DNA from 3 places in the Rhodococcus sp. NPDC003383 genome. Region 3 is predicted to be linked to each of the others. Evidence: riboswitches for the same ligand, from Rfam matches in the RefSeq annotation. Region 3 holds a riboswitch; each other region holds the start of a gene.
What was found. A riboswitch is a leader RNA that binds a small molecule or an ion and turns the genes downstream of it on or off. The one in region 3 is predicted to bind cobalamin.
Positions count from the first base shown of each region.

Region 1 (10,397 bases), on a different contig from region 3:
TGTTCGAGGTGACCGAGGCCGAGCTCGATGCCGACCCCGCGCTGGGGTCGCTGCCCGGGCACACCGGGACCCTGTTCCAGTGGCCGTTCCGCGGCGAGCACCTGTACGCCCCTACCGGGGCGATCATCCACCAATTCCGCGAAGTGGTGCTCCACGACCGCAGCACCCGCGTCACGGCATTCGTCCAGCCCGACTTCGCGTCGAGGTGACTCACCTCCGCGATACCGGCGGAGCGCAACGAACTCACCGTCCAGGTCGCTGGTGGTTGTGAGGCAGCGGGCGTTCGACCCACGTCCAGGGCAACTACCGGCCGCGGGGACCGGCTGCGAGCGCCGTGGCAACCGCCACGGCGAGCGCTCCCGCCCCGACCCGCGCCGCGAGCCGGGCGGTGCGGCCGATGTCGACGGGCACCGGGTGCGGGCCGTCGCCCAGGGTGCCGCGGTCCTCGACGCGCCCGTGGTAGACGTTGACGCCCCCGAGCGTGACCCCGAGGGCTCCGGCGAACGCGGACTCGACCGGCCCGGCGTTGGGACTCGGGTGCTTGTGCGCGTCGCGCCGCCAGATGCGCAGCGCGGCCCCGGGATCGTCGCCGAGCAGCGCCGCCAGCAGCGCGGTGAGACGTGCGGGTGCGAGATTCAACGCGTCGTCGAAACGTGCGGAGGCCCAGCCGAACCGATCGAACCGGGGGGTACGATGGCCGACGCGGGCGTCGAGGGTGTTCGCCGCCCGGTATCCGAGCAGTCCGGCCGGGCCGAGCAGCGCCCCCCACACCAGTGGGGCGACGACCGCGTCCGAGGTGTTCTCGGCGACGGATTCGATGGTGGCCCGGGCGATTCCGTCGGCGTCGAGTCGCGAGGGGTCGCGTCCGACGAGATGGGTTACCTGGATGCGGGCGGCATCGAGATCTCCGCGGCGGAGCTGGTCGTCGAGGGCGCAGGCCTCGCGGCCGAGCGATCGCCCGCCGAGTACCGCCCACGTCGCGGCGGCGGTGACCGTTGTGTTCAGCAGGGCATGTCGCCGGGTGGCGCGGTCGGCGGCGTAGCCGAGCGCAGCGGCGCCTCCGACCAGGACAGCGGTGAACAATGTTCCGGCACAGCGGGAGTCGGCATACAGCCTGTGTTCGGTGGCGCGGGCGATCGCCCCGAATCCGCTCACCGGATGCCCGCGTCGCGGATCGCCGAAGATCCGGTCGGCCACGTATCCGAGGGCCAGTCCCGCCGCCCTCATCGGATGGACCGCCACGCGTCGACGAGCGCCCCGGTGGTCTGCGGGTCGCGCACTGCGATGCGGATCCAGTCCTCGCCGAGGCCGGGGAAGGTGTCGCCGCGCCGCACCGCGAACCCGCTCGCGCGCAGCTTCTCCCGGGTGTCCTCGGGAACCCGCGCCAGCACGAACGGTCCGGCGGGATCGCCCGCGACGGGAAAACCGAGCGCGTTCAGCTGATCGACGAGAAACTCTCGGTGCGAAGCGATCTCGGCCGCGATGGCCTCGGATTCGGTGGTGGCCTGCGCCGACGCGCAGGCGATCATCGCCGCCGCGGCGGGGGTCGACACGGACCACGGCGGCTGGTGCACGGCGAGATCCGCGATCACCGCGGCGTCGCCGACGACGTAACCGGCCCGCACCCCGGGGATCGCCCACGTCTTGGTCAGTGACCGCACCACGACCAGTCCCGGAACGAACGCGTCGGCCAGTGTTTCCGGTTCGCCCGGTACCGCGTCCATGAACGCCTCGTCGACGACGACCACGCGCCCGGGCCGCACCAGCGACCGCAGCGACCCGGCCGGATGGAGCACCGACGTGGGATTGGTCGGGTTGCCGACCACCACCAGATCGGCGTCGTCGGGAACGCGGGCCGGGTCGAGCACGAAACCGTCCTCCGGTCGCAGCAGGACCCGGTGCACGGTGTGCCCGGCGGCGATCAGCGCGGCCTCGGGTTCGGTGAACTGCGGGTGAACCACCACCGGCTTGCGCCAGGGCCGCGCCCGGGCGATCAGGGTGAAAGCCTCGGCGCCACCGGCGGTGGGCAGCACCTCGTCGGCGGTCCGGCCGTGACGTGCCGCCAGGGCCGCGCGCGCCGCACTCGGGTCCGGGTATCGGCTCAGCTCGTCGAGTGAGGCGCGCAGTGCGTCGTCGAGCCAGACCGGACGCGGTCGCCGCGACACGTTCACGGCCAGGTCCACCAGCCCGGGGGTGGCTTCGCGGTCGCCGTGGTGATGCAGGTCCGGGGCCTTCGTCCGCGGTCGGCGCGGGGGTGCGGGGACGGGCGTCGCGCCGCGCACGGCGTCGACGAACCGCTGCGCCATCGACGGGTGCCCTGCCCAGTGGGTGTGCAAGTACGACGCGTGCAGCGTCGCGGTCGCGAACCCGTCCGGCCGTCCGTTCAGCAGCCACCCAGGTTCGCTCCCGGGTTCGACTGCAGTGCGGTGGAATTCGTGACCCGTCACCCGCGTCCCAGCGACCGCGAGGAGGCTGTCGACAGGGGCGATCGCCGTGCGGTAGCCGAGGGTCAGGCGCGGCGTCATCCGGGCGGAGGCGTCGAGCACCCCGACCATGTCGGCGCCGTCGACATCGCGGCACAGGTACAGCAATCCCGCGCACTCGGCGACCGTCGGGACCCCGGCGCGGATCGCACTCCGAAGGTGTTCGCGCAGAGGTGTGTTCGCGGACAGGTCCGCGGCGTGCACCTCGGGGAATCCGCCACCGAGGTAGATGCCCGCGGTGCCGTCGGGAAGCTGTTCGTCGCGCAGCGGATCGAACACGACGGTGCGACATCCCGCGGCGCGCAGCATCTCCTCGGTCTCGGTGTAGCGGAACGTGAAGGCGCGACCGCCGGCGATCGCGACGACCGGACCATCCTCCTCCGTGCCGGCGCCGGGGGACCACGGTTCTGCGTGCAGATCCGGTGCGCTGCGGGCGATCCGGACGATCTCGGCGAGGTCGACGTGCGCGGCGATCCGGTCGGCGAGCCGGTCCAGCTGCCCGGCCGTCTCGTCGCGCTCCTGCGCCGGCACCAGCCCCAGATGTCGCGACGGGGCGCTGATCCCGTCGTCGCGCTGCAGAACACCCAGCACGGGGATCCCGGTCGGTTCCAGCGCGGCGGTCACCTCGTCGGAATGCCGCTGCGATCCGGCCTTGTTGAGGATCACCCCGGCGATACGGACGCCCCGGTCGTAGGACGCCATGCCGTGCACGACCGCCGCGATCGACCGCGAGGCGTGCGAGATGTCGACGACGAGCACCACGGGGGCCTGCAGGAGCGCGGCGCCGTGGGCGGTCGAGGCGAACCCCTCGGTGCCGAGCATCCCGTCGTACAGGCCCATGACGCCTTCGACGATCGCCAGATCGGCACCGGCCGCTCCGTGCAGGAACAGCGGCGCGACCAGGTCGGTGCCGACGAGGTGCGGGTCGAGGTTGCGGCCCGGGCGGCCGGTGGCGAGGGCGTGGTAGCCGGGATCGATGTAGTCGGGTCCGATCTTGTGCCCGGACACGACGTGACCGGTCACGCGGAGTGCAGCCATGAGACCTGTTGCAACGGTGGTCTTTCCGTGCCCCGATGCGGGAGCGGCGATCACCAGCCGTGGTATGGCTACCATGCTGTGCCTACCATGCTGTGCCTACCATTCGATGCCCTTCTGGCCCTTCTGTCCGGCATCCATCGGATGCTTGATCTTGGTCATCTCGGTGACCAGGTCTGCCGCGTCGACGAGCTTGGGGTGGGCGCGGCGACCAGTGATCATCACGTGCTGATGTCCGGTGCGGTGGACGAGGGTGTCGACGACCTCGTCGATGTCCACCCAGCCCCAGTTGATCGGGTAGGTGAACTCGTCCAGCACGTACAGCCCGTGCTGTTCGGCCTCGAGCCTGCGCCGGATCTCCCGCCATCCGGCGAGGGCGTCGGCGGCATGGTCCTCCTCGGTGCCGTCCTTGCGCGACCACGACCAACCCGACCCCATCTTGTGCCATTCGATGGCCCCGCCGGTGCCGCGTTCGTCGTGCAACGCCCCGAGCGTCTCGAACGCCGTCTGCTCGCCGAGCCGCCACTTCGCGGACTTCACGAACTGGAAGACCGCGACCGACCAGCCCTGGTTCCAGCCGCGCAGCGCGAGACCGAACGCGGCCGTCGACTTGCCCTTCCCGTCGCCGGTGTTGACCATGAGCAGCGGCCGGTTCCGGCGTTGCCGGGTGGTGAGACCGTCGTCGGGGACCGCGATCGGTTGTCCCTTCGGCATCAGGCGGCCCTCCCTCGGATCGCGGTGGTGATGGCGTCGGCCTGCACGTCGCCGACCGCGACGTACTCGGCACCCAGACGTTCGGCGAGCCGTCGTGCGAGTCCCATCCGGAACCGGCCGGTCTCCGAGTCCAGAACCACGGAGGAGATGCCCTGTGCGGCAATGAGTTCGGCGGCAGCGAGTGAGCGGTTCACGGCGTCGGGACCGGCGGTGGCGCGACCGTCGGTGACGACGACGAGCAGCGCCCGCCGGTCGGGATCGCGTAAGCGGTGCCGTCGAATGGTCTCGGCGGCCTCGGCCAGCCCCTCCGCCAGCGGCGTGCGGCCGCCGGCGGGCAGTTCCCGCAACCGGGTCGCGGCGACGTCGACGGAGTTCGTCGGAGGCAGCAGCAGATGCGCGCCGTCGCCGCGGAAGGTGACGAGCCCGACGGTGTCGCGGCGGCGGTAGGCGTCGAGCAGCAGCGACAGGATCGCGGTCTTCACCTGCGTCATCCGTGCTTTCGCGGCCATCGACCCGGAGGCGTCGACGCACAGCAGCACCAGGTTGGCTTCCTTGCCTTCGATGACCTTCCGCCGCAGCTCCCACCCGTGTGCCTTTGTGGCGGTCCCAGCCGCCACAAAGGCACACGGGCGTGCGGCGGTGGCGCGGATGGTCGCGGGCAGGTGGATCGGGCCGGAGTCGCCGTTGTGCTCCCCGACCGTGCGGCCGATCGTGGTGCGTGCCCGCGACCTACGCCCCGCCGCTCCGCGACCGGTCCGGTCCGCGGTCAGCAGGCGGGCACGATAGGGCTCGGCGGGGGCCGTCACCGTCGTCTCGGCGGGCCGACCCTGGGGATCCTGGCCGGAGGTGTCCGGGCCCTCGCAGCCACCACCGCCCGGATCGTCGTCGGGGCCGTCGGGCTCGCCGCCGTCGTCGAGCAGGTCGTCGAGCAGCCGGTCGTCCATCCCGGGGGAGTCGAACGGATTGCGGCGACGCCGGTGCGGCAACGCGAGTTTCGCCGCGACCGCGATGTCCTCGCGGGTCACCTCGCCGCGCCCGCACCACGCGGCGTGCGCGACCGCGGCCTTCGCGGTCACCAGGTCGGCGCGCATCCCGTCGACGTCGAACGCCGCGCACACCTCGGCGATCGCGACGAGCGCGGCATCGGGCAGGCGGACGTGCGGGAGCCGGAGCCGGGCATCGGCGATGCGACGCGACAACGCGGCCTCGGCGTCGGACCACTTTGCGACGAATCCGTCCGGGTCGGCATCGAACGCCAGGCGACGCCGGACGATCTCCGCACGCTGCGCGGGATCACGTGGCGCCGCGACCTCGACGGTGAGCCCGAACCGGTCCAGCAGCTGCGGCCGCAGCTCGCCCTCCTCCGGGTTCATCGTCCCCACCAGGACGAACCGGGCCGCGTGCGTGACGGAGACACCGTCACGCTCGACGGTCGAACGACCCATCGCGGCGGCATCGAGCAGCAGATCGACGAGATGGTCGTGCAGCAGATTCACCTCGTCGACGTAGAGCACGCCGCGGTGCGCGAGCGCGAGCAGTCCGGGCTCGTATTCCGCGGTCCCCTCGGCCAGCGCCTTGCCCAGGTGCAGCGACCCGGTGACCCGGTCCTCGGTGGCGCCGACCGGCAGTTCCACGAGCCGGGCCGGGCGGGTGCGCGCGGCGGCACCGGCGGGGTGCGGACCGTCGACGCACGCCGGATCCGGGGCATCCGGATCGCACCCGAAACGACAGTCAGTGACCACGGTGACCTGCGGCAACAGTGCCGCCTGCGCCCGCACCATCGTCGATTTCGCGGTGCCCTTCTCGCCGCGCACCAGCACCCCGCCGATCGCCGGCGAGACGGCACACAGGGTCAGGGCCAGCGCCAGGTCGTCGGAGCCGACGACGGCGCTGAACGGATACACGTGCACAAGATCCTCCACAGGCTCCCGCTGGGACGTTCTGTCCGGCAGCCGAATCGAGGCCGGTATTCGGACTTCCCGGTCGAGCGCCGTGCGATCGCCTTCCCGGACCGACGGTCCAGTGGCTGCGCTTACGCGCGTGATCGACGACTCCCGGGTCACCGCAGCGGGCCTGTGCCGGATTCACACCGGCTTCCCGATTATCCCCTGTGAAGGAGCACCTCGATTGTCACTACCGCCGCCGAGTGTAGCCGGAGAGTCTCGGTTATGGTTCACCGCCATGGGTTCCTCGATCAATGTCGTCGGCGTCGGTGCGGACGGCTGGGACAGCATCACCTCCGAAGGGCAGGCGCAGGTGCTGCAGGCCGACGTGCTCATCGGCGGACGCCGGCACCTCGCACTGCTGCCGGACACGCCCGCTCTCCGCGAGCCGTGGCCGTCGCCGCTGCTCGCCGGTCTCGACGACCTGCTGGCGCGGCACGCCGGGCGCGACGTCGTCGTGGTCGCGTCCGGTGACCCGATGGTGTCGGGCATCGGCACCACGCTGATCCGCCGACTCGGATCCGGTGCCGTGCGGGTGATCCCGACGGTATCCTCCGTTGCGTTGGCCAGGGCCCGGATGGGTTGGGCCGCAGAGGATTGCGACACCGTCACCCTGGTGGGCCGCCACGTCGGCACATTGCGCCGCTATCTGACACGCGACCGCCGCCTCGTCGTATTGACCTCCGACGCCTCCGGTCCGGCGGAGGTGGCGCGACTGCTCGTCGACGCCGGTTTCGCAGACGCCCGCGTCACCGTGCTCGCAAACCTCGGACATCCCACCGACGAAACGCGCCGCGACGGGCGGGCCTCCGAGTTCGTCGACATGCCGGCCGCCGACCTGAACCTGTTGTGCATCGAATGTTGCGGAGCTGAAGGGTTTTCGACCACGCCGGGTCTGCCCGACGACTGTTTCGAGCACGACGGGCAACTCAGCAAACGTCCGATCCGCGTCGCGGCGGTGTGCGCGCTGGCCCCGAAAGCGGGCCAGGTGCTGTGGGACGTCGGGGCCGGCGCCGGGTCGGTGGGCATCGAGTGGGCCCGCACCGATCCACGCTGCCGCACCGTCGCGCTCGAGCACAACGACGCCCGCGCCGACGCGATCGAACGCAACGCCGCCCGACTCGGCGTCCCGGCCACGGTGCAGGTCGTGCGTGGTGCCGCCCCCGCCGTGCTGGCCGGACTCGAGACGCCCGACGCGATCTTCGTCGGCGGCGGAGGCAGCCGGCCGGGGGTGCTCGACACCTGCTGGGATGCGCTGCGCCCCGGTGGCCGCCTCGTCGCGCACGCGGTGACGCTGGAGACCGAGGCGGTGCTGGTCGAGTGGTGGAAGCGCCGCGGGGGAGAACTCACGCGGCTGTCGGTCGAACACGCCGCCGCGATCGGAACGTTCACCGGCTGGCAGGCGCTGCGTCCGGTGGTGCAGTGGAGTGTCGTGAAAGGTGGAAAATGACAGTACATTTCGTTGGTTCCGGACCGGGGGCGGCCGATCTGCTGACGCTGCGGGCGGTTGCCCTGCTGCGTGAGGCGCCGATGGTGCTGTACGCGGGCACCTACCTGGACGAGGAGGTGCTGTCGCACTGCGCGGCCGGCGCCGAACTGATCGACACCCAGAACCTCGATCTCGACGAGATCACCGCGCATCTCGTCGATGCGCACCGACGCGGACTCGACGCCGTGCGGTTGTGTTCCGGTGACCCGTCGCTGTATTCGGCCCTCACCGAGCAGACCCGGCGACTCGACGCCGCGGGCGTGCCGTGGGACGTCACGCCGGGGGTGCCCGCGTACGCCGCGGCCGCCGCGACGCTCGGCACCGAACTGACCGTTCCCGAACTCGCGCAGACCGTCGTGCTCACCCGCACGCAGGCCCGCTCCACCAAGATGCCCGACACCGAGGCGCTCGCGAAGGTCGCGGGGATTCGCGCGAGTCTCGTTCTGCACCTGGCGATCACGCGGATCCGCACGCTCGCGGAGGAGTTGAGCGCAGAGTACGGCACGGACTGCCCGGCCGCGGTCGTGGCGTTCGCGTCCCGGCCGAATCAGGTGGTGCTGCGCGGCACGCTCGCCGACATCGCCGACCTCGCCGAGGCGGCGGAACTGAAGCACACCGCGGTCATCCTCGTCGGCCGGGCACTCGGCATCCGGGAGCAGGCGGACGTCGCGTGCTCACATCTCTACGATCCGGCGCGCGACCGGGTGCGCTGACCTGCCCCTCCGCCCGAGCGAGCGGTACACTCACTCGCTCAGATCGACTGAATGTACCGTTCGCTCGGAAGAACGGGAGAGAAATCCCGGCCCCTGCCCTCGGCCCCTCGTTCAGTCGTCGGCAGCGACGGTGCCCGCGGCCGCCTTCACGGCCGCGATGATTCCCTGATAGCCGGTGCAGCGGCAGATGTTCCCGGACAGCGCTTCCCGGATCTCGTCGTCGGTCGGGGACGGGTTGTCCCGCAGGAATGCGCTCGCGGTGACGACGAAACCCGGTGTGCAGAAGCCGCACTGGAGACCGTGGTGATCGCGGAACGCGGCCTGGACCGGTGACAGCGTGCCGTCGGGTTCGGCGATCCCCTCGATGGTCGTGATCTCGGAACCGTCGGCCTGCACCGCGAACACCAGGCACGCGCGGACCGCTTCCCCGTCGAGCATCACGGTGCAGGCGCCGCAGACCCCGTGCTCGCAACCGAGATGTGTTCCGGTCAAACCGCAGTCGACGCGAAGGAAATCGGCGAGGGTCAGCCGCGGAGGCACGGTGCGGCGAAAGCTCGTGCCGTTGATCCGGACCTCGATGTCGACGTCAGCCATGCGTTGCCTCCTCCACGGCGCGCTGCCATGCGCGCGCCACCATTGCCGTGCCGACACGCTTGCGGTACTCGACCGGACCGTGCAGGTCCTCGGAGATCGACTCGACACCGGCAAGAACGTCCCGGGCCACCATCTCCGGATCCTGCTCGGCCACAGCCCCGCCGGTGAGAGCCTGTTCGACGACGGTCGCGCGGGTTGCGGTGGGACCCAGCCCGAACGTGGTGATCGCACACCGTTCGATCGTCGAGTCCTCGGCGAGAGTCAACGCGACCAGCGCACCCGCGACCGCGAAATCGCCGCTGCGACGGGTGAACTCCTCGATCGCGTAGCCGCTGCGAGCCGGCGCGACCGGGAAGGTGATACCGGTGATCAGTTCGTCCTCGGCGAGGTCGGTGCTCCACATGCCGGTGAAGAACTGCGACGCGGGGATCGTGCGGGTGCCGCCGGGCGACAGTGTCTCGATCTCGGCGTCGAGTGTCAGCGCGACGGCCGGGTATTCGCCGGCGCCGTCCGCGTGGGCGATCGACCCGCCGATCGTGCCCCGGTTGCGGATCTGGAAGTGCCCGATCAGCGGGGTCGCGCGCGACAGCAGAGGCACCGCAGTCCGGATCTGCTCGGACCGGCCGACCGTGCTGTGCGTGGTGCCGGCGCCGATCCACACCGAATCGCCGCGAATTTCGATGCCGCGCAAGGTCTGTACGCGGCGCAGGTCGACGAGGTGCTCGAACACGGCCAGCCGCAGGTTGAGCATCGGCATCAGGGACTGTCCGCCGGCGATGAACTTCGCTTCGTCGCCGAGTTCGCTGATCAGTGCGACGGCTTCCTCGGCGGTCGCGGGCGCGTGGTAGTCGAATGCTGCCGGTTTCATGCCGTCACCGTCCGGGCCTGCTCGATCATCGACACGATGGTCGACGGGGTCAGCGGCAGCCGGGTGATCTCGACTCCGAAGGGGGAGAGGGCATCTGCGACCGCGTTGACGGCCGCGGGCGACGATCCGATCGCGCCGCCCTCGCCGACGCCCTTGTGGCCGCCCGGTCCGGGACTCGGTGTTTCGATGTGCCCGAGTTCGATGTCGGGGACCTCCGTGGTGGTCGGCAGCAGGTAATCCATGAACGTGGTGGTCACGGGGTTGCCGGTCTCGTCGTAGGCCAGGTGCTCGTAGAGGGCGCCGCCGATGCCCTGCACGGTGCCGCCCCAGATCTGGCCCTCCACGACGTTGGGGTTGATCATCGGGCCGCAGTCCTCGCTGACGATGTAGCGCAGGAACTTCACCGCGCCGGTCGCGATGTCCACTTCGACCGTGCACAGGTGCGTCGCGTTGGCCCAGATCATCATGTGCTCGGCGCGGTAGCGACCGCTCGCCTCCAGCCCGGGTGGCACACCGGGCGGCAGGGTCTCGGTCTGGAAGTACGCGATGTCCGCGATC
Region 1 is NZ_JBSFRG010000003.1:14,611-25,007, reverse strand. Features, by position in the region: gene ACWDTS_RS03790 (NUDIX hydrolase) at 1-209, shown strand, start outside; gene ACWDTS_RS03785 (cobalamin biosynthesis protein) at 304-1,227, opposite strand; gene ACWDTS_RS03780 (cobyrinate a,c-diamide synthase) at 1,224-3,596, opposite strand; gene cobO (cob(I)yrinic acid a,c-diamide adenosyltransferase) at 3,618-4,232, opposite strand; gene ACWDTS_RS03770 (VWA domain-containing protein) at 4,232-6,142, opposite strand; cobalamin riboswitch at 6,177-6,373, opposite strand; gene cbiE (precorrin-6y C5,15-methyltransferase (decarboxylating) subunit CbiE) at 6,414-7,625, shown strand; gene ACWDTS_RS03760 (cobalt-precorrin-4/precorrin-4 C(11)-methyltransferase) at 7,622-8,377, shown strand; gene ACWDTS_RS03755 ((2Fe-2S)-binding protein) at 8,489-8,971, opposite strand; gene ACWDTS_RS03750 (FAD binding domain-containing protein) at 8,964-9,839, opposite strand; gene ACWDTS_RS03745 (xanthine dehydrogenase family protein molybdopterin-binding subunit) at 9,836-10,397, opposite strand, start outside.
Region 1: another riboswitch for cobalamin. It lies ahead of ACWDTS_RS03770 (VWA domain-containing protein); the one in region 3 lies ahead of ACWDTS_RS02040 (ABC transporter substrate-binding protein).

Region 2 (10,397 bases), on a different contig from region 3:
CTGTTCGTCTCGTTCGCCGCGTACGCCAACACCCTGGGAACCACCCAGCAGCTGCAGCTGCCCGAGGCCACCGGATTCGGATTCGGGCTCAGCGCCGCGACCGCGGGCCTGTGTATGGTGCCCGGCGGCATGGCCATGATGATCTTCTCGCCGCTCTCGGCCCGGATCACCGGTCGCTTCGGTGCCCGCGCGACCCTCGTGGCGGCGACCGTCCTGATGACCTGCGCCTACGCCTTCCGCATGACCTTCGACGACACCGTCGCGCTCATCATCGTGGGCAGTGTCCTGGGGAGTATCGGCAACGCCGTGGCCTTCGCGACCATGCCGGCGCTCATCATGAGTTCGGTGCCGTTGAGCGAAACCGCCGCCGCCAACGGCGTCAACGGGCTGCTGCGCACCATCGGCTCGTCCGGCATGAGCGCGGTCGTCGCCGCGCTGCTGACCGCAATCACCGTCGACGTCGCGGGACAAACCCTGCCCGGGCACGGCGCGTTCGTCGCGATGTTCGGCGTCGCCGCCACCGCGACCCTCTTGGCTACCCTGGCCGGTGTGTTCCTTCCGAAGCCCACCCGTGCCCGCGCAGAACAGGTGTCCACCCCGGAATCCGTCCGGGCAGGGTCGTGACCGACCGGACGACGCGTGATGTCATCCTCGATGTCGCGCGGCAGTTGTTCACCGAACGCGGATTCACCTCGACGACGATCCGCGACATCGCCGAACGCGCCGGTGTCTCACCGGCGCTGGTGATGAAACTGACCGGCAGCAAGGCTCAGCTCTTCGAGGCCGCCGTCCCGGACGCTCCCAACGTCGGCGAACTCGACCATCCCGCCGAACCGCTCGGCCATCGGATGACCCGGGCGCTCGTCGAACGCCGCGATACCGGCGACTTCGAATTCTGGGCGATGGCGCCGTTCCTGCTGCAGGAGGCACCCGACCGGGAAGCAGCGCGGGAGAAGATGGCGGCGCGGTTCGTCCCGCGGATCGCGGCCGCCATCGGTGAGGACGGCCCGACCCAGGTTCGTGCCCGGCTGATCGTCACGATGCTGCTCGGGCTGGCCAGCGGGCTGCGGACCTTCGAACTCGTCACCCCCGACGTGATCGAGAGCAACCGCCTCATCGAGACCTACGGCGTGCTCGTTCAATCGATCATCGACGACCCGACACTCTGACCTCTCCAGGCGCTCACCGCACGGATCGGGCCGTCCACACGGCACCCGAGGACGTTACCGAAGTACCTGCGGCGCCGACGATCACGAGGCATTTCATGTCGATCGTCGCCGGATCCAACTTTTCGAGCGTGGTGACCTCGAGAGACTCGCCGGGCCGGCCCACGTCCCGGCCGACGACGACCACGGTGTCGGCCGGACGGTGCCGCAGCAGCACCGTCTTGGCGTCGGCGACCTGCGTCGTGCGCGACCGCGACGCCGGGTTGTAGATGCCGAGGACCAGGTCCGCCTGCGCGACCGCGACGAGGCGTTTCTCGATGACCGGCCACGGCTTGAGCCGGTCGGACAGGCTCATCACCGCGAAGTCGCCGCCGATGGGGGCGCCGACGCGCGCGGCGACAGCCTGGATCGCGGACACACCCGGGATCACCCGGACCGGAACCTCTGCGTAGCGGTCGTCCTGCGCGGCCTCGAACACCGCCGACGCCATGCCGAACACGCCCGCGTCGCCGCCGGACACGACCGCGACCTTTTCGCCCCTCAGTGCCAGCTCGAGAGCAAATCGCGCGCGGTCCACCTCGACGGTATTTCCGCTCGAATGACGTTGCAGCCCCGGACGAACCGGCACCCGATCCACATAAGGCCCGTACCCGACCACATGATCCACGTCGGCGAGCGCCGCGGAAGCCTCCGGGGTCAGCCACCGTTCGTCGGCGGGACCCAGCCCGATCACCAGCAGCTCCTGCGCCGCAGGCAGTTCCGGATTCTGTTCGACCTCGGGGCGGGAGCGGTCGGCGGTGTCACGATTGCGCGGCGCCCGGTCGCCGGGCGCCAGGATCACCGAGAAGTACGGCACCGCATCGGGATCCACCTCAGCGGCCGGTGCGATGCGCTGACCGCCCATCGATGCGTGTTCGACGTAGACGGCGTCGTCGAGTCGGCCGGCCTGGGCGAGGGCGTTGCGTACGGCGGGAAAGGTCCGGCCCAGCTTCATGATCACGGCGCCGTCCGTGTCGGCGAGGCGCCGCGCCAGTTCCGGTTCCGGCAGGGTGCCGGGCAGGATCGTGAGCACGTCGGTGCGCCGTACGAGCGGTTCCGCGGCTGCGGCGGCCGCGGCGGAGAACGACGTCACGCCCGGAACGACTTCGGCAGCATACTGTTCCGAGAGTCGATCGTGCAGGTACATGTAGGAGCCGTAGAACAGCGGATCGCCCTCGCAGAGCACGACGACGATCCGGCCGGCATCGAGGTGTGCCGCGAGCCGTCCGGCGCAGTCGTCGTAGAAGTCGGCGATCGCGCCGTCGTACCCGCCGGGGTGGTCGGTGGTGCCGGTCGTCACCGGATACACCAGCGGTTCCTCGAGTGCGCCGTCCGGGATGAGTTCGGCGGCAATGGATCGTGCGATGGATCGGCCGTGCGTGCCGGAGTGGTACGCGATGACGTCGGCCTCGCCGATGAGTCTCGCCGCCTTGCGGGTGATCAGTTCGGGATCGCCGGGGCCGAGACCCACGCCGTAGAGTCGTCCGGTGCTCATTCCTGCTCCTGCGCCAGTGCATTGAGTGCGGACGACGCCATCGCCGACCCGCCACGTCGTCCCCGGACCGCGAGGAACGGGATCTGCAGTTCGTGTTCGATCAGGGCTTCCTTCGATTCCGCGGCACCGATGAATCCGACCGGCACACCGACGATGGCGGCCGGCCGCGGGGCGCCCGCGTCGAGCATCTCGAGCAGGTGGAACAGGGCGGTGGGCGCGTTGCCGATCGCGACGACCGCGTTCTCGAGATGCTCGGCCCACAAAGACACCGCCGCCGCGGACCGGGTGGTACCCCACCGTTCGGCGAGGCCCGGCACCCGGGGATCGCCGAGCAGGCACAGCACGGGGTTGTCCGCCGGAAGTCGCTTGCGGGTCACGCCGGAGGCGACCATGTTCGCGTCGGTGAGGATCGGGGCACCGGAGTTCAGTGCGTTCCGTGCCGCCCCGACCAGTCCGGGATGGATGACCAGATCGCGGGTCAGGTCGGTCTGGCCGCTCGCGTGGATCATCCGGACCGCGACCTTCTCCGCATCGGCCGGGATCCCCGAGAGGTCGGACTCGGCGCGGATCGTTGCGAACGAGCGAACGTAGATCTCGGCGCCGTCGGTTTCGTACTCGTACCGGCGGGGTGGGGGTGTCTCGATCACATGGAACTCCTGGCGACGACGAGGGTATGGGGAAAATGTGGTGCGCCGCAAGCACGTTCGCATCCGACGATGTGGACATGCCGGGAAGGGGCCGGCCCCGCGACGGTTCGTCGGGCCACTTCTCGCGTATCGCTGCGGGCGAGACTACACCCGGGTGCGCCGGTACACGCGGTCACCCGAGACCACGGCGAATCCGCGGCAGCGTCGAATCCCACAACCGTAAGCGCCTCCACGTCGGTATCGGCGGGAAGGACGAGTCCGCGCCAGGGCGTGACGATCACACCGCTGTCCGGGAGTGCCGCGACCATCGACGGCGTCAGGATTCCCAGGGGCACCCGGACGGACACCGCGCCGTCGAGAACCCCGTACGGCATTCGGTGCCGCTCCGGACGGGGGAGCGGTGCGGTACCGCCCAGTTCGCGGCCCTTGCCGGGTAGTTGCCGCACGTTCCAGCGGGTTTCGCGGATCGCGACGAACCTCAGCGCGGTGTCGATCAGTGTCCGGACCGCGTCCGCAGTCGGGACGACCGGTCCGCTCAGGGCGCCGATCCCGATCCGCATCCGATCCGAATCGAGCGCCGTCGCGGACAGATCGCACCGGAGACCGGCGACGTCGCCGCGGCCGTCGTCGACACCGAACAGGAACCGGCCCGGCAGGTCGGCGAGCGCCGGTTCGCGGCACAGCGCAGCGTCGAGTGCACCGACGATCGGGCGCACATCCGCGAACCCTCCGGTGAGTCCCGACAGCGGGGACGCGACGATGTTGCGGACCCGTTCGTGGCTCGCGGACGGGAGGAACCCGGCCGTCGCGATCGATTCGATCAAGCCGGTGGGCACGCCGCCGCACTCGTCGACGACGACACCTCTGACCTGCAGGTTTCCCCGAGAGGTGAGGTGTACGTCGCCGTCCGCGAATGCGCGTGAGGCCGCCGCGAGGAGTCGCAGACCCCCGTCGGGAAGACGCCCGCCCGGGGCGCGAACGCGCACCAGTGCGCCGTCCGCGGCGAGGTGCGGCCGCAGCAGGCCGGGGCAGCGATCCGGAGGGAGATGGTCGGCCGAATGGTCCGTCATGGGCGCACATGGTTGCACACCTGCCGAAATCGTGCGCTAGGCTCGGCGTGCCGTGGTGCTCGGGAAGCCGGTGGGAAACCGGCGCGGCCCTCGCCACTGTGAGCGGGTAGTTGTTCGCCCTCGTCCGTGCCGGTTCGCCGGTGCGGAGACCACTGGAGTCACCTCCGGGAAGGTCGGCCGAGCAGCGTCGATCCGTCAGCCAGGAGACCGGCCACGGCACGCGAGGTCCACGAGGGTTTGGAGACTGAACATGGCTGTATTCGTGCTGTTCCGGGGCGCGCAGTGCCGCGCCTGACGTTGCTGTCGACGTCCGACACCGACCTGCTGTCGGCGCGGGCCGGTGGCGCCGACTGGGTGATCGGCAATCCGTCCCGGCTGGACCTCTCCGGCGAGTCCCCGGCGGCGCTGCCCGCGCTGCTGGAGGGCTCCGACCTGGTGGTCGTGCGGATCCTCGGATCCGCGCGTTCCTGGCAGGACGGGCTCGACCGGGTTCTCGCACAAGGGGTCCCGGTCGTCGTCCTCGGTGGGGAGCAAACCCCCGACGGCGAACTGATGAGCTACTCGACCGTGCCGATCGGGATCGCGGCCGAAGCACACCGGTATCTCGCCTACGGCGGACCTGCGAATCTGGCCCGGTTGCACGCATTCCTGTCGGATACCGTGCTTCTCGGCGGCGACGGATTCGAAGCCCCGGCGGCGCTGCCCGAATGGGGTGTCGCGGAGCGTCCTGCGCTTGCGCCCGGCGGCTTGCCGAGGGTGGGGGTGGTCTTCTACCGCGCCCACCACACCAGCGGAAACGTCCGATTCGCACACGATCTCGCGGATGCGATCGACGCGACCGGACGAGCGCAGGCCGTGGTGATCCACTGCGCCTCGTTGCGCGGGGCACCCGACGATCTGCTCGCCGAACTCGGCAGCCTCGACGCCCTGGTGGTGACGGTGCTCGCGGCCGGCGGCACCCGCCCGGCGACCGTCGGCGCGGGCGGGGACGACGAGGCGTGGGACGTCGCGGCGCTGGCCGCTCTCGACATCCCGATCCTGCAGGCGCTGTGCCTGACCTGGAGTCGCGACAGCTGGGCCGACTCGGACGACGGTGTCTCCCCGCTGGATTCGGCCACCCAGATCGCGGTTCCCGAATTCGACGGCCGGATCATCACGGTGCCGTTCTCGTTCAAGGAGTTCGACGCCGACGGCCTGCCGCGGTACGTCACCGATCCTGAACGTTGCGCCAGGGTCGCGGGAATCGCGGTAGCCCACGCGCGATTGCGGCACGTGCCGCAATCGCAGCGCCGCATCGCGATCATGCTCTCTGCCTACCCGACGAAACATTCCCGCGTGGGAAACGCGGTGGGTCTGGACACGCCGGTCTCGGCGATCCGTCTGCTCCGGGCGATGCGCGAACAGGGCTACGACCTGGGCGAGGGCTTCCCCGGCATGGATCTGGCGGACGATACGGAGGCCGGAAATGCCCTGATCCACGCGCTCATCGACGCCGGCGGTCAGGACGAGGAGTGGCTCACCGCCGACCAGCTGTCCGGTAATCCGGTGCGCGTCACCGCCGAGCGGTATCGCGAGTGGACGAAGGACCTGCCCGCGGAGCTGACCGACGCGATGACCGAGGCGTGGGGTGAGGCACCCGGGTCGTTGTTCGTCGACGGCGAAGGCGACGACAAGGCCATCGTCCTCGCGACCCTGCAGGCCGGCAACGTGGTGCTGATGATCCAGCCGCCCCGCGGATTCGGGGAGAACCCGGTCGCGATCTACCATGACCCGGACATGGCGCCCTCCCATCACTACCTGGCCGCATACCGTTGGGTGGAGCGCGGATTCGAGGCCGACGCGGTCGTGCACCTCGGCAAGCACGGTTCGATGGAGTGGCTGCCCGGAAAGAACGCGGGACTGTCGGCGGCGTGCGCGACCGACGCCGCGATCGGGAACCTGCCGCTGATCTACCCGTTCCTCGTCAACGACCCCGGTGAGGGCGCGCAGGCCAAGAGGCGCGCGCACGCGACGATCGTCGACCACCTGATCCCGCCCATGGCGCGCGCCGAATCCTACGGCGACATCGCACGTCTGGAGCAACTGCTCGACGAGTACTCGAACATCGCGGCGATGGATCCGGCGAAACTCCCGGCGATCCGCGCCCAGATCTGGACGCTGATCCAGGCCGCGAAACTCGACCACGACCTCGGCCTGGACGGCCGGCCGCACGACGCCGAGTTCGACGACTTCCTGCTGCACGTGGACGGGTGGCTGTGCGAGGTCAAGGACGCCCAGATCCGCGACGGACTGCACGTGCTCGGCGGTGCTCCCGTGGGCGAGGCGCGTGTGAATCTGGTGCTGTCCATCCTGCGGGCCGCCCAGGTGTGGGGTGGCAAATCGCACGCCGTGCCGGGTCTGCGTGCTGCGCTGGGTCTGAAGCCCGATGCGCCGCTGACCGAGGTCGACGCCGTCGAATCGCAGGCCCGGTCGCTCGTCCAGGCGATGGAGGACGGCGGGTGGGTACCCGAAATCGCCTCGTCCACCGTGGAATCCGTGCTCGGGCACACTGATGCCGAGGTCGCTCGGGTGCTCGGATTCGCCGCCGAGCAGGTCGTGCCGCGGCTCGCGCAGACGACCGGCGAGCTCGACGCCGTGCTCCACGCTCTCGACGGCGGCTATGTCCCCGCCGGGCCGTCCGGCTCACCGCTGCGCGGTTTGGTGAACGTGCTGCCGACGGGACGCAATTTCTACACCGTCGACCCGAAGGCGGTGCCGAGCCGTCTCGCCTACGACACCGGTGTCGCTCTCGCGAACGCCCTGGTCGAACGCTATCTCGCGGATACCGGAAGCTACCCGCGGTCGGTGGGACTGTCGGTGTGGGGGACCTCCGCGATGCGCACCTCCGGCGACGACATCGCCGAAGTCCTGGCGCTGATCGGTGTCCGGCCGGAATGGGACGCCGAATCCCGCCGGGTTCGAGAGCTGACCGTGATTTCGCTCGAGGAACTCGGCCGTCCCCGCATCGACGTCACCGTCCGCATCTCCGGGTTCTTCCGCGACGCCTTCCCGCACGTGATCGGGATGCTCGACGACGCGATCCGCATGGTCGCGGCGCTCGACGAGCCCGATGACCTGAACTATGTTCGCGCCCACGCCGAGCGGGACGAGGCAGAGCACGGTGATCCGGAGCGCGCGGTGCGGCGGATCTTCGGGTCGAAACCCGGGTCCTACGGCGCGGGCATCCTGCAGCTCGTCGACTCCGGCAACTGGCGTACCGACGAGGACCTCGCCGAGGTGTACACCGCGTGGGGTGGATTCGCGTACGGCCGGAACGTGCACGGCGAGCCCGCCGCCGAGGACATGCGCGCCAACTACCGGCGCATCGCGGTCGCGGCGAAGAATACCGACACCCGCGAACACGACATCGCCGACTCGGATGACTACTTCCAGTACCACGGCGGCATGGTCGCGACCGTGCGCGCGCTGACCGGCAGCGACCCCGAGGCGTACATCGGTGATTCGACGACGCCGGACGCCGTGCGCACCCGGTCGCTGTCGGAGGAGACCGCGCGGGTGTTCCGGGCACGCGTGGTCAATCCGCGGTGGCTCGCGGCGATGCGCCGGCACGGCTACAAGGGCGCGTTCGAACTGGCAGCGACCGTCGACTACCTCTACGGATACGACGCGACCGCCGGCGTCGTCGCCGACTGGATGTACGAGACCCTGGCGCAGACCTACGCCCTCGACCCGGAGAATCAGCAGTTCCTGCGCGAGGCGAACCCGTGGGCGCTGCGGGGAATCGTGGAACGCCTCAGCGAGGCCGCCGATCGCGGGCTGTGGGCCGAACCGGACCCGTCGACGATGCAGGCGCTGCAACAGGCCTACCTCGACGTCGAGGGTGACCTCGAGGACCGCGGATGAGAGTGCGCCTCATCGGGATCGGACCCGGCGGACCGGACGATCTGACGGTCGCCGCGGTGCACGCGCTCAACGAGGTGGACGTGTTCCTCGTCGCGGACAAGCAGCGCGGCGTGGACGATCTGGTGTCGGTGCGCGAGGAGATCTGCCGACGTCACATCACCGGCGACCACCGGATCGTCGTCGTCCCGGACCCGCCCCGTGATCGGGCACCGGAACGGTACGGCGACGAGGTGCGGGATTGGCATGCCGCCCGCGCGCAGGTCTACGAGACGGTCCTCCGCGAACAGGTCCGCGACGGCGAGACCGCCGGATTTCTCGTGTGGGGCGATCCGAGCCTGTACGACAGCACGATTCGCGTGATCGAACGGATCCGCGACCGCGGTGTCGTCGACCTCGAATACGACGTGATCCCCGGCGTCAGCAGCGTGCAGATGCTCGCCGCGCGGCATCGACTGGTGCTCAACAGGATCGGCGGTCCGGTCACGATCACGACCGGCCGCCGCCTTTCACGTGAGGTCGCGGCGGGCGGCGACAACCTCGTCGTGATGCTCGACAGCGATCTATCGTGCACGGAACTGCCCGGGGAATGGGACATCTGGTGGGGCGCGAACCTCGGTACGTCCGACGAGGAACTCGTCGCCGGACGTCTGTCCGAAGTCCTCGGGCACATCGAGGCCGCGCGGTCGCGGTCGAAGGCCGCACGTGGCTGGGTGATGGACACCTACCTGCTGCGGCGAGCCTGACCCGAATTTATCGCTGCGCGAACAGGACCGCCGGGCGCGGCCCGGTATCGGTGGGCGACTTGCTCAGCACGACGGGCAGCCACTGTGAGGTGAGCGCGACCATCGCGAGCCAGGCGAGCACCATCCCGAACGACGGCGAATGCGGCGCAGACGTTTCCATCCCGTTCTGCGACCAGTATCCGAACAGACCGAACAACGAGGACAGGCCCGAGCCGAGCATCGCCGGCACGGCCAGGCGCCACCGGCGCAGGCACAGCGCAGCGGTCGAGATCCCGACCCCGAACACGGTCGCCAGGGTCACGAACAGACGCATCGGAACCGTCACGGGCGCGTCCGCACCGAACCAACCGGCGAGCACGGTCCACGACGCTGCACTCTCGGTCGTGGGCAGCAACAGTGCGACGACCAGCACCGTCACGCATCCGGAGAGCACCCACTGGCGGCGACCGGCACGGAATTCACCGGCGACCTTCTTCTCGATGCGGGCGAACTCGTGGCGGTAGGCGGACAGGTCGTCGCTCACCGGTACTCCTCCTCGCTCAGGGCACAAGGTCCCCAGTATGCCCCGGCACCCCTGGTGAGGGGTTCGTGGGGTCGGGCGAACAGAATCTCGGTGCCGCCGATCGCGAGCAGGGGGCGCCGAATTCTGCACGCAAGCGATGTCGGCTGTGTCACGATTGCACCACTCAGACACCCCGACAGGAACTTTCCCATGAGTGGTTCGAGTGGTTTCAGGCGTCAGTGCGCGATCGTCGTCACGGTGGTCGTGGCCGCCCTCTGGTCCGTGGTGGCGGCGTCCCCCGCCTCCGCCGACGGCGGCACGCTGCGCGGGCGGGTGCTCACGGCAGGCGCGCCGCTCGCCGGCTACGACGTCGCCCTGTTTGCCTCGGGCGTTCCCGCACCCCTCGGCACCGCGCGGTCCGGTCCGGACGGCGCCTTCACGATCGACTACACCGCGCCCGCGGGCACGCCGGTGGTGTACGCGGTCGCCACGAACCCGGGGGATCGCCGCGTGACGCTGGCGAGCGTGCTCGGGGCGGGCGGGCTCCCCGGCGACGTCGTGATCAACGAGAGGACGACGGTGGCCACCGGGTTCGCGCTCGCCCAGTTCACGAACGGCGGGCGCATCGACGGTAGTGCGCCGGGCCTGCCGAACGCCGCGGGTATGGCGCGCAATCTCGTCGATCCCGTCAGCGGGGAGGTCGGTGCCGTGCTCGCGACCTCGCCCAACGGCCCGGACACCGAAACCCTGGGCACCTTCGGCTCTCTCGCCGACATGATCGCCAATTGCGTTGCGGTCCCCGTGGTGTGCGATCAACTGCTGAATCTGGCTG
Region 2 is NZ_JBSFRG010000003.1:1,357-11,753, reverse strand. Features, by position in the region: gene ACWDTS_RS03740 (MFS transporter) at 1-624, shown strand, start outside; gene ACWDTS_RS03735 (TetR/AcrR family transcriptional regulator) at 621-1,169, shown strand; gene ACWDTS_RS03730 (precorrin-2 C(20)-methyltransferase) at 1,183-2,700, opposite strand; gene ACWDTS_RS03725 (precorrin-8X methylmutase) at 2,697-3,347, opposite strand; gene ACWDTS_RS03720 (cobalamin biosynthesis protein CobG) at 3,344-4,417, opposite strand; cobalamin riboswitch at 4,454-4,647, shown strand; gene cobN (cobaltochelatase subunit CobN) at 4,700-8,320, shown strand; gene cobF (precorrin-6A synthase (deacetylating)) at 8,317-9,063, shown strand; gene ACWDTS_RS03705 (Rv2732c family membrane protein) at 9,071-9,586, opposite strand; gene ACWDTS_RS03700 (hypothetical protein) at 9,776-10,397, shown strand, end outside.
Region 2: another riboswitch for cobalamin. It lies ahead of cobN (cobaltochelatase subunit CobN); the one in region 3 lies ahead of ACWDTS_RS02040 (ABC transporter substrate-binding protein).

Region 3 (10,397 bases):
TCTGTCGAAGCCCGGCTTCGGCGGGCGCGGAGGGTCATCTCCTTGGACTCGGAACTCCCACGCCGCCGCGGTGTCGGCCAACCCGACGAAGTCGAGTGGGCCTGTGCCGTCCGGGATTTCCACACGGAAGCACAGGGTGCGGATGGTGTTCGGCTGCATCGTGAAGGTGCCGCTACCCGTCGCCAACGGCAGGTCGTCGACGACCGTCGCCACCCCGAAACCTGCGGCGTTGCACGAAGCAGCGGGCGCATCCGAAACGGAGTACCTGAGCACGTCCGCGACCGAGTTGGGGGTGGTCAGCGGCGGTCTCAGGGAGACCGATACCGGTGCGGTTACTGCGGGCAGGGTGCGCAACGCGATCGGCGCGTAGACCGGCTCGCCGGGTTGCAGGGCGAGCGCGTCGATCGTGAAGTCGAACCGCCCTGCGCTCTGCTGTGTGGCGTACTCACCCCACGGCCCCGACGCGCTCTGGTTCGTGCTGAAGTTCGCCTGGATACCGCCCTCGCTCGGTTGCGGGTGCAGGTGGGAGCCGTACTTGCACGCCGCGACCGTGCTGACGACGCCGAGGATCGCCATCAGGCGGCCTCCCCTACGGGCAGCTGCAAGCATGGCCCCTCCCCTCCTGCTCGGCTCGTTATCCTTCGACCGGCTCTTCGGCTGGTGCGGTTTCCTCCGTGGTTGCCGGGGTCGACGCAGCGGGCGCGGTTTCGACCGCTGTCGGGGTCTCGGTGACGACCGGTGCCGGTGCAGGCGACGGTGGTGCCGGCGGCAGGGTGATAATCCAGCCCGCCGTGCCGACCGGCCGCAGCATCACCGAGTTGCCGCCGTTTGCGACGTCGAACGCCACCCAACCCGAGTAGGTCGCGCCCGGCCCGAACGACGTCGGCATCGGCACGTCCACCGCGCACGTCCCGGTCGGAGAGCCGACGGGCGCGGTGGTGCCGTCGGCGAGAACCTCACGGAAGTCGTTGGAACGCAGACCGTTCAGTGTGGTCGTTCCGGAACCGTCGGACGTCGTGACGTCGAGCAGCACCGCGACGCAACCATCGGTGCGCGAGATGTCACGGATGGTGGCGGTGCCGAGGTCGCTGCCGTCGGTGGCGACGATCTTGAACGGCGCGGCGGTGCTCACGCGGCTCGGGGTGGTGGGGCCGCTCGGAGCCGGAGCCGGAGCCGGCGCGGGGGCGGGAGCTGGAGCTGCACTCGTCGAACTCAGCGGGGCGGCGGTTTCCGGAGTGCCTTCGGCGACGGGGGCGTCCTCGGTGTCGCCAGGTTTCGAACTCTCTCGCGTTGCGGACTTGTCGCTGTCCGCAGCTTCCTTCGCTCCGTCGGCCTTCGCGACGTCTGCGCTCTTCTCGCCGGCCTTGTCCTCGTCGGTCGCCTCGGCACTCCGTTCGGCATCGCCCTCGGAGTTGTCCGACTCCTCTACGGTGTCGCCGGAGTTCCCGTCGTCGTCAGCGAGGATGTCGGTGTCCGTGGCTCCTTCCTCCTCAGAAGCAGCGAGTTCCGGCTGGGGTTCGGCTTCGCCGATGATCCCTTCCTCGACAAGGAGATCGACCGGCGACAACACCGTCGAATCTGCGGCCTCGGGCTCGCACGACACCGGTGCCGTCGTGCTCTCGGTGAGCTCGTCGGCTGCTTCCGATTCATTCGGGACTTCTTTGCTGTCAAAAGGTTCGGCATCAACCGCTTCTGTCGGGACCGGCTCCCCACCCGCCGGAGTTGTGTCGACGTTCTCCAGGTGAACTTCCTCGACGTTCGCTTCGTCTTCAGGAACGGTCGAGTCGACGTCGGTGGGGCAGGTGGTCGCTTCGACCTGCCGGCTCATCATCATCGAAGCCAGTGGCGTATCACTCGCAAAGCCGGCCGAGGCAGTGACAGGTGTAGCGGCGCTCACGCTCGGTAGCGGCTGCGTTGCTGTTCCGATCCCGCAACCGGCGTGGAGCACCACGAGATCGAGTGTCCACTGATGAGTACCAACCACGAGTGCATAGGCCGACATTCTGAGCCGAAGAGTCGACGATGCGTAGTCGGCTTCCTGAACTCTGGTATGGGTGAGCACAACCTCGTAGCGAGCCAGGGATGTGAACGACTTGCTCGTCGATTGGGACCGAGTCCCGGTTCCGGACGGCGCGATGGGAATGTCAATCGGGTTGCTGGTGTTGTCACCCACGTACATTCGACCCGAGGTCGATTGCACCGCACCGGCAGTCGGGGCGGTGCCGGGCACGCAACTGGCCGTCGTCTTGAATTGTTCACCGGTCGTGGAGAAGAAGCGGGTGACTCCGAGTAATTCACCCGTGCTCGTCTTGAGGTTTCGCGCAACGGCAACCGAATGGACCGGCGGGGTAGTCGAACCGTAGTCCGCACAGTTATCCGACGACGAAAGGTAGGAAGCGCACACTGCGGAGTCGAGTTCCGTCGCTACGATTCCCAGTAGTCCGTCGCTGTGGTACTGGGTGAATCCCGTGGTCGGCGTTCGCGTTGTCCCTGTGTTCGTTGCGAATCTCTCCGCAGTTGCACCCGCCACGGTCTCCGAACTCACGAGACGGTTGATCTGGAACCTACCGCCCAGCGCATGCGCATAACCCTGCAACGATGCTGCATTCACCCCATACGTCGATCCCCCGAATACGCGGTCGGTCCAACTCGCGAGGGTCTGCCCGACGAATCCAACGTTGAAGACCGCCGCGCCGGCCACGCTGAGCACGCCGAGTACCGCTACGAGCAGGTGCAGCGACCTGGATTTCTTCATTGCTGCTCCTTCGAATCGGCATGCTGAGCAGATGCAGAATTCGCCTCGCTCTTGCGGGGCCAGAACGCCCACAGCACCAGAGCGGCACAGCCGAGGGTGAGGGCCGCGAGGATCATCGGATCCGAGAACCACATGATGACCGACGCGGCGCCGGGGACGGACCACAGCACCTTGCGGACCTCGGTGACGCGGTAAGGACCAGGGTCGGGGCTGGGGTTGGCGTCGCCTTGCATCTCGATGAGCGCTTCACCAGGACGTTGGGGGTACACGGCAATCACGCGGTGCGTGACGGGCAGCTCGCCTTCTTCGCGGTCGACGGTGACGATGTCGCCGACCTTGATCTCGTCCGCCGAAATGCGTTGCACCACAGACATCGAGCCCTGCGGAATGGTCGGGGACATCGAGCCCGTCTTGAACAGGATCAGCGAAATGTCGAAGAAGAACGCGGCAAGAACCAAACCGATGCACACCACCCCACCCGCAGCGAGCAGGTTGAGCAGCGCGTTCTCGACGCGCGACCAGACGGTTCTGCGCGGCTTGTGTTCGACCATGGCGTGCACGGCGGTACGGACCATCCTAGGAAGACGAAGACGACAGCTTGTGCCTCCCGGCACCCACCGGGAGGCACAAGCATTGGGGGTTAAACGCTCTGGCCGTTGAAGACCCAGGTGGCGGTGGCGGTCTGATTCTGCAGGGTCAGATCACCCGCGATGCCGCTGCTCAGCTCGGCCTTGAAGCAAACCCAGGCGTAGCCCTCCGGAGCGAGCGTGATCGCCGACGTGCCCGATGCCAGAGCCGAGGACAGGAGGCCGCTGAACAACTGTGTGCCGGTGGTCGTTCCGTCACACGTCGCCGGGGACGCAGTGGTCGCTCCGTCCACCAGGGTTGCAGTGACGGTGATCTGGCCGGCCAGGGCGGTACTTCCCGTCACGTTGCCCTTCGACAGGCCGATGGTGGCCCCGAGGTTGCCAAACTCCTCGTGCAGCGTGGGAGCGGCCGTCACCCTCGCTGCCTGGAACGACTCCGTGTGGGGCAGCTCGATCTTCGGAACCGGTGACTCCCAGTGGAACCTGCAGGGTTACACCGAGGCCGCAGGTGACTGGGACGACTTCGCAATCGAAGGCGAGGCCGCAGCGATGACCTTCGTGCCCGACAACGAGGCACTGGTGCCCGGAGTGCCGGTCTACAGCGTCTTCGGTCTTCTGAGTCTGGTCAGCTGTGGTCATATCGGGTTTCCATTCTCATGGGAGCGCGAATAGGCGCGTTTGACGGACGCTTGAATTATGCGTACAAACGCCACGTTTGTTACGCCATTCATATTTCGTGTATCGGAAATCTAGAAACAGTCGTTTGCACAATTAGATTCGTAGATACGCGCAGGTCGAATGGGGTGCAGATCCTCACCCGAAGAACAGTTATCCCAAGAAATTTCGGAAAATGACCGGGTATTGTGCACGCTCGATGTACATAACGATTTCATAGACGTCGCCGAAGGTACGGAGCAAGATCACCTCAGAGATCTCGACTCCATTGACGCATCCATGGTATTAGCGGTCAGCGCAAGGAAACAGGAATGCCCGCGACTACGAGGGTTACCGCGTCCGACACCTCGGCCACACGGGTATTGAGCCGGCCCAGCAGATCTCGGAACAGCCGGCCCGACGCCGTCGCCGGAACCACACCGCTACCCACCTCGTTGGTGACAGCCACGACCGGAACCGCACACGCCTGCCACGCGCTGAGCAATTCGTCGATATCCGCGTCGACCGCGGCGACGTCTGCTCCGTCCCACACACCGTGCAGATCCAAGCGCGCGGTGAGCCACGTACCGAGGCAGTCGATGAGCAGTGGCGTCGTCGCCGACCGCAATACGTCGGCCACGTCCACCGTCTCGATCGTCGCCCAGGTATCCGGTCGCCGGTCCCGATGCAGCGCCACCCGCTGCGCCCATTCGGCGTCACCCTCGCGGACACCGCCCGTCGCCACGTACGTGACCGACGGGAACTTGGAACACAACTCTTCCGCGTGCCGGGACTTCCCCGACCGCACACCACCGAGCACCAGCGTCCGATGTCCCCCACCCCGACTGCCGCCGCCCACGTGCACCACCTCACCGTCGCGCCCGGCTCGGGCGCCACTTCTACGCAACCGCTCCCCGAGCTCCGCCATCACGGGATTGTGGTGACCGAGATGCACCGCAACCACATCCGTCGTGTCCGTGATCGCACCGACGTCGCGCATTCCCTCGACCATCGTCGCGAACTCCGGCAACCCGAGATGCCCGTCGGACAGATCGGATCGGTCACCGAATGTTTCCTCGAGGAACACCACGTCGTACCCCGCGCCGCGCACGCCGTCGAACCACTCCGCCGGCCACACTCCCGTATCGCATGCCCACAGCAGTCGCGACCCGCGCGCATCGGCGAGATCGTAGAGCACGGCATCGCCGTCGCGGAATACCCGGTGGCGCGCTGGAAGGACCCGTATGTCGTACTCCCCCACCGCCAGACGGTCGCCCGCCGCCACCGGGACGAAGCGCACCGGATCGTCCGGCCCCACCCAGGGACGGCACACGTCCAGCGCATCGACCGGACCGATCACCTCGAGTTCGTGCCCCGCCTCGATCCACGACCGGAACAACAACACCTGGGGTCCCAGATGGTCGGCGTGCGAATGGGTGAGCAGCAGGTGCCGCACCCCGGCCAGCGTCCGGCCCGCGCGCACCGCCGCCCGCGGCGCTTCGGGCCCGCAGTCGAGCATCAGCACGTCGTCGACGAGAGCCGCTGTCTGCCCGCGGATTTCACCGCGCCGCTCCGCGTCGAGGCACGAGAGGCAACGGCAGAACGGGTTGGGCCACCCGTCGGCGGCACCCGTCCCGAGGAGTACGACCTCCATCACGCGTCCTCCCGTTCCCGCAGGGGCAGTACCGCCCGGCCGTCACGACGGTCGAGCACTTCGACCCGCGCCCCGTACACCTGCGCGATCCGGTCGGCGGTGAGCACCTCGGCGGGCGGTCCGTCGGCGACGATGCGTCCTCGGTCGAGGAGGACCAGGCGCTGGCCGTACTGGGCCGCGGACGTGAGATCGTGCATCGCGGCGATCACCGTCAGGTTCTCCTCGCACCGCATGGAATCGACGAGGTCGAGCACCTGCTGTTGGTGACCGATGTCGAGGGCACTGGTGGGTTCGTCGAGCAGGAGCACGTCGGGTTGCTGCGCCAGTGCGCGCGCCAGCACCACTCGTTGCAGTTCTCCGCCGGACAACTCGGTTGCCGAGCGGGGCGCGAAGTCTTCGAGTTCGAGCCGGGCGATGACCCGGTCGACGATCTCCACATCATGCGGCTTCTCGCTGCCGAAACGCGGAATGTGGGCGGTGCGTCCGAGCCGGATCAGTTCCCGCACCGTGACCCCTTCGGGAACGATCGGCCGCTGCGGCATCAACGCGACCGCCCGCGCCACCGCGCGTCGACCGGACTTGCGGGGCGTCACGCCGGCGACGGTGATGTCGCCGGTCGCGGCGACCAGTCCGGCGATCGAATGCAGCAGTGTCGTCTTGCCCGAACCGTTGGGGCCCACGAGCGACACCCACGTTCCGGCGGACACGACGAGGTCGATGTCGTGGAGGACCTCGACTCCTCCGCGTTTGGCCGACACAGACTTACACGTCACGGTCATGCGACACCCCGGCTGCGACGCAGGACGAACAGGAAGAACGGCGCGCCGATCGCGGCGGTGACGACACCGATGGGAAGTTCGGCCGGTGACATCGCGGTGCGAGCGACGATGTCGGCGAGAACGATGAAGGCCGCACCCACCATGAGCGACAGCGGCAGCAACAGTCGGTGGCCGGGACCCACGACGAGGCGCACCGCGTGCGGGATGACGATGCCGACGAATCCGATGAGCCCGCTGGCGGACACCACGGCGGCGGTGCCGAGGGTGGCCACGCCCACCAGAACCAGACGGACGCGGGCCGGGTCGATGCCGAGACTCGACGCTTCGACGTCGCCGACCGACATGACGTCGAGAGTCCGCCGGTGCAGCGCGATGACAGCGACCGACACGATCACGTAGGGCAGGATCGTCAGGACGTCGGACCAGCCGTCGGTGGACAGGCGACCGAGCATCCACGAATACACCTGACGCAGCGTGTCGTCGTGCAGCTGCATGAAGAACGTCTGGATGGCGTTGGCGAACGCAGCGACGGCGACACCGGCGAGGATGATGACCACTTCGGTGCGCCCGGTGCCGACGGAGCGTCCGAGCATGTACGTGGCGGCCACCGCGAGCAGACCGCCTGCGAATGCGGCCATGGGCACCCCGGCGAATCCGGCTGCGCCGCCGACGACGATGGCGAGGGTCGCCCCGAGACCCGCACCGCTCGACACTCCGAGAAGGTAGGGGTCGGCGAGCGGATTGCGGAACACGCCCTGGTAGGCGGCTCCGGCGATCGCGAGCATCGCGCCGACCACGGCACCGAGAACAACGCGCGGCATGCGGATGTTCCACAGGATCGCCTGCTGGCGCGTGGACAACCCGGAGTCGACGTCGACGAACGGCAGCGCATCGGCCATGTCGAGCAGGACGCCGCGCGCGGTGAGCCCCGCGGGACCGACGAGGATCCCGAGGAGCATCGCGGCGAGGAGAACGAGCGCCGCGCCACCCAGCACGAGGGCGCGGCGGCGCGGCGTCGAGGTCACGGTGTGGGCTGGACTGCCGGTGCTGCCGCGACGATCGCGGCGAGTTCGCGCACGAGATCCACGACGCGCGGACCCCATCGGCTGGCGATGTCCTCGTCGAGGACGTAGACGCGACCGTCGCGCACGGCGCCGAGTTCGTTCCAGCCGGCGCGCGCGGCGACGACTTCCGGCGTCACGCCGCAGCATTGCCCGTCGGCGAGGAACACGACGTCGGGGTTCTGTTCGAGGATGAACTCGTTCGACAGCTGCGGGTAGCCGTCGCCACCGGTGGCGATGGACCTGAGGCCGAGCATCCCGTAGATCTGCCCGATGTAGGTGTCGTCGGTGACGCTGTAGAAGGTGTTGTCGAGCTCGTGGTAGTAGGTGAGCGGAGTTTCCCGTTCGGGGAGGCCGGCGAGGGTCTCGTCGATGTCCGTCTTCATCTGCGCGACGAGTTCGGCCGCTTCGCCGACGTGTCCGGTGACGGCGCCGAGCTGCTCGATCTGGTCGTAGGTGTCGTCCAAGTCCTCGGCGGCCGGAAGGATCAGGGTTTCGACCCCGGCCTGTTCGAGCCCGGCGACGAGATCCGCCGTGTCGGCGTTGGAGACCACCAGGTCGGGTTCGTATCCGAGGATCGCCTCGACATTGGGGGTGAAGCCCGACAGGTCGGTGACGGGGGCCTCGGCCGGGTAGTCGGACCGGTCGTCGACGGCGATCACCTGGTCGCCCGCGCCGATGGCGAAGAGCATCTCGGTGCTGGTCGGACTCAACGACACGATGGCCTGCGGGACGTCGGCGGAAGCCGAGTCGGTCTCACCGGCGGGAGAGGTGTCGTCGCCACCGGAACACCCGGCGGCGAAGAGGGCGAATACCGTGATGCCGGCGGCGAACAACCGTCGGGTGTTGTCGAGGGGCACAGCCATCCTCCGTTGCTCGGAGGACGAAAACAGCACGGCTGCAACGGATGCGTTGCGGCACGCCACCGTCCTTCGTCCGAGGACCAGTACGTACGGCCCGCGACGCCGGCTGACCTGGCTCACCCGAGGTACGGGATTCACAGTTGCGGGACAGCGCCGGACTCGCACCGGCTTCACCGAAAACGCAGCGGGTGCCCTGTCGGCGTGACAGGACACCCGCAGCGTAGCCCACGGCTTACCAGGTCAGGACAGCGCCTGCTGGAGATCCTCGAGGAGATCCTGGGGATCCTCCAGTCCCACGGACAGGCGCACCACCCCGTCGGCCAGGCCGATCGCGGCGCGCCCTTCCGGGCCCATCGCGCGGTGCGTCGTCGTCGCCGGGTGCGTGATGAGCGACTTCGCGTCACCGAGGTTGTTGGAGATGTCGACGATCCGCAGCTTGTTGAGCAGCTCGAACGCTTTCTTCTTGCCTTCGCCCTCGGCGGCGGCGAGCTCGAAGGTGACGACGGTTCCGCCGCCGCTCATCTGCGACCGGGCGAGTTCGTACTGCGGATGCGATTCGAGGTACGGGTACTTGACCCAGTTCACCGCGTCCTGCGTCTCGAGGAACCGGGCGATTTCGAGCGCGGTGTCCACCGAGCGCTGCACGCGCAGCGGCATCGTCTCGAGGCCCTTGAGCAGCGTCCAGGCGTTGAACGGGCTCAGCGCCGGACCGGTGTGGCGGATGAGCTGCTGCACGGGCCCGTCGATGTAGTCCTTCGGGCCGAGGATGGCACCGCCGAGCACGCGGCCCTGGCCGTCGATGTGCTTGGTGCCGGAGTAGACGATGATGTCGGCACCGAGGTCGAGGCTGCGCTGCAGCAGCGGGGTGGCGAACACGTTGTCCAGCACCACTTTCGCGCCGGCAGCGTGTGCCATCTCCGAGACCTTGCGGACGTCGACGAGGGTCTGCATCGGGTTCGACGGGGTCTCGAAGAACACCGCGGTGGTCGGCACCGACAGTGCCTGCTCCCACTGGTCGAGGTCCTCGCCGTCGACGAACACGGTCTCCACACCCCACCGGGGCAGGATCTCGTTGCACACCACGAAGCACGAACCGAACAGGCTGCGGGCCGCGACGAGGCGGTCGCCCTGGCCGAGCAGCGCACCGAGTGCGGTGAACACCGCGGACATGCCGCTGGCGGTGGCGTACGCGCCTTCGGCACCGTCGAGCAGCCGCAGCCGCTCCTCGAACATCTTCACGGTCGGGTTGCCGTACCGGGAGTAGACGAAGTGGTCGACCTCACCGGTGAAGGCCTGCTCGGCGGCCTCGGCCGATTCGTACACGAAGCCGGAGTTGAGGTACAGCGCCTCGGAGGTCTCCTCGAATCCGGAGCGCAGCAGGCCGCCGCGGACACCGACCGTGGCAGGGCGCACCGAATCGGGCAGTGGCCGCTGGAACGCGCCACCCTGGGGAATTGCACTCACGACTGCCTCCACGGCAGGCCCGCCGCCCGCCAGCCCTGGGCGCCGCGATGACCCTCGGGGTCGAGGGCGCCTTCGAATCCTTCGAGAACGTTGTAGGACGGGGTCAGGCCCGCAGCGGTCGCCGCGACGGCGGCACCGATGGAACGCTGCCCCGAGCGACACAGGAAGACGACCGGCCCTTTTTCGATGCCGGCCTCGCGCAGTTCGTCGACGAACCGGGGGTTGGGCGCACCGTTCGGGTAGCCGACCCATTCGACGAAGACGGTGCGGCGACCGATGGACGAGGTCTCGGGGACCCCGACGTACTTCCACTCGGCGTCGGTACGCACATCGACGAGCACGGCATCCGGGTTTTCCTGCAGCAGCTCCCAGGCTTGCTGCGGCGTTATATCACCTGCGTAGCTCACCGCACCAGCTTTCCACAGACGTGTCGGGGCCTGCGAGGCGGGCGGGGAATCAGGCGGTGCAGATCCGCCAGTCGCCGTCGACGCGCGTCAACGACCAGACGACCGTGTCCTGCTCTCCGTCGACGGTGGTGCGGGTCTCGACGCGGCCCCGGCCTCCCTCGATGTCGACGGTG
Region 3 is NZ_JBSFRG010000002.1:25,276-35,672, reverse strand. Features, by position in the region: gene ACWDTS_RS02080 (hypothetical protein) at 1-609, opposite strand, end outside; gene ACWDTS_RS02075 (hypothetical protein) at 635-2,710, opposite strand; gene ACWDTS_RS02070 (signal peptidase I) at 2,752-3,330, opposite strand; gene ACWDTS_RS02065 (hypothetical protein) at 3,396-3,758, opposite strand; gene ACWDTS_RS02060 (hypothetical protein) at 3,742-4,014, shown strand; gene cobU (bifunctional adenosylcobinamide kinase/adenosylcobinamide-phosphate guanylyltransferase) at 4,310-5,650, opposite strand; gene ACWDTS_RS02050 (ABC transporter ATP-binding protein) at 5,650-6,429, opposite strand; gene ACWDTS_RS02045 (FecCD family ABC transporter permease) at 6,426-7,388, opposite strand; gene ACWDTS_RS02040 (ABC transporter substrate-binding protein) at 7,451-8,356, opposite strand; cobalamin riboswitch at 8,438-8,572, opposite strand; gene ACWDTS_RS02035 (O-succinylhomoserine sulfhydrylase) at 8,594-9,817, opposite strand; gene ACWDTS_RS02030 (rhodanese-like domain-containing protein) at 9,814-10,224, opposite strand; gene ACWDTS_RS02025 (Rv0361 family membrane protein) at 10,274-10,397, opposite strand, start outside.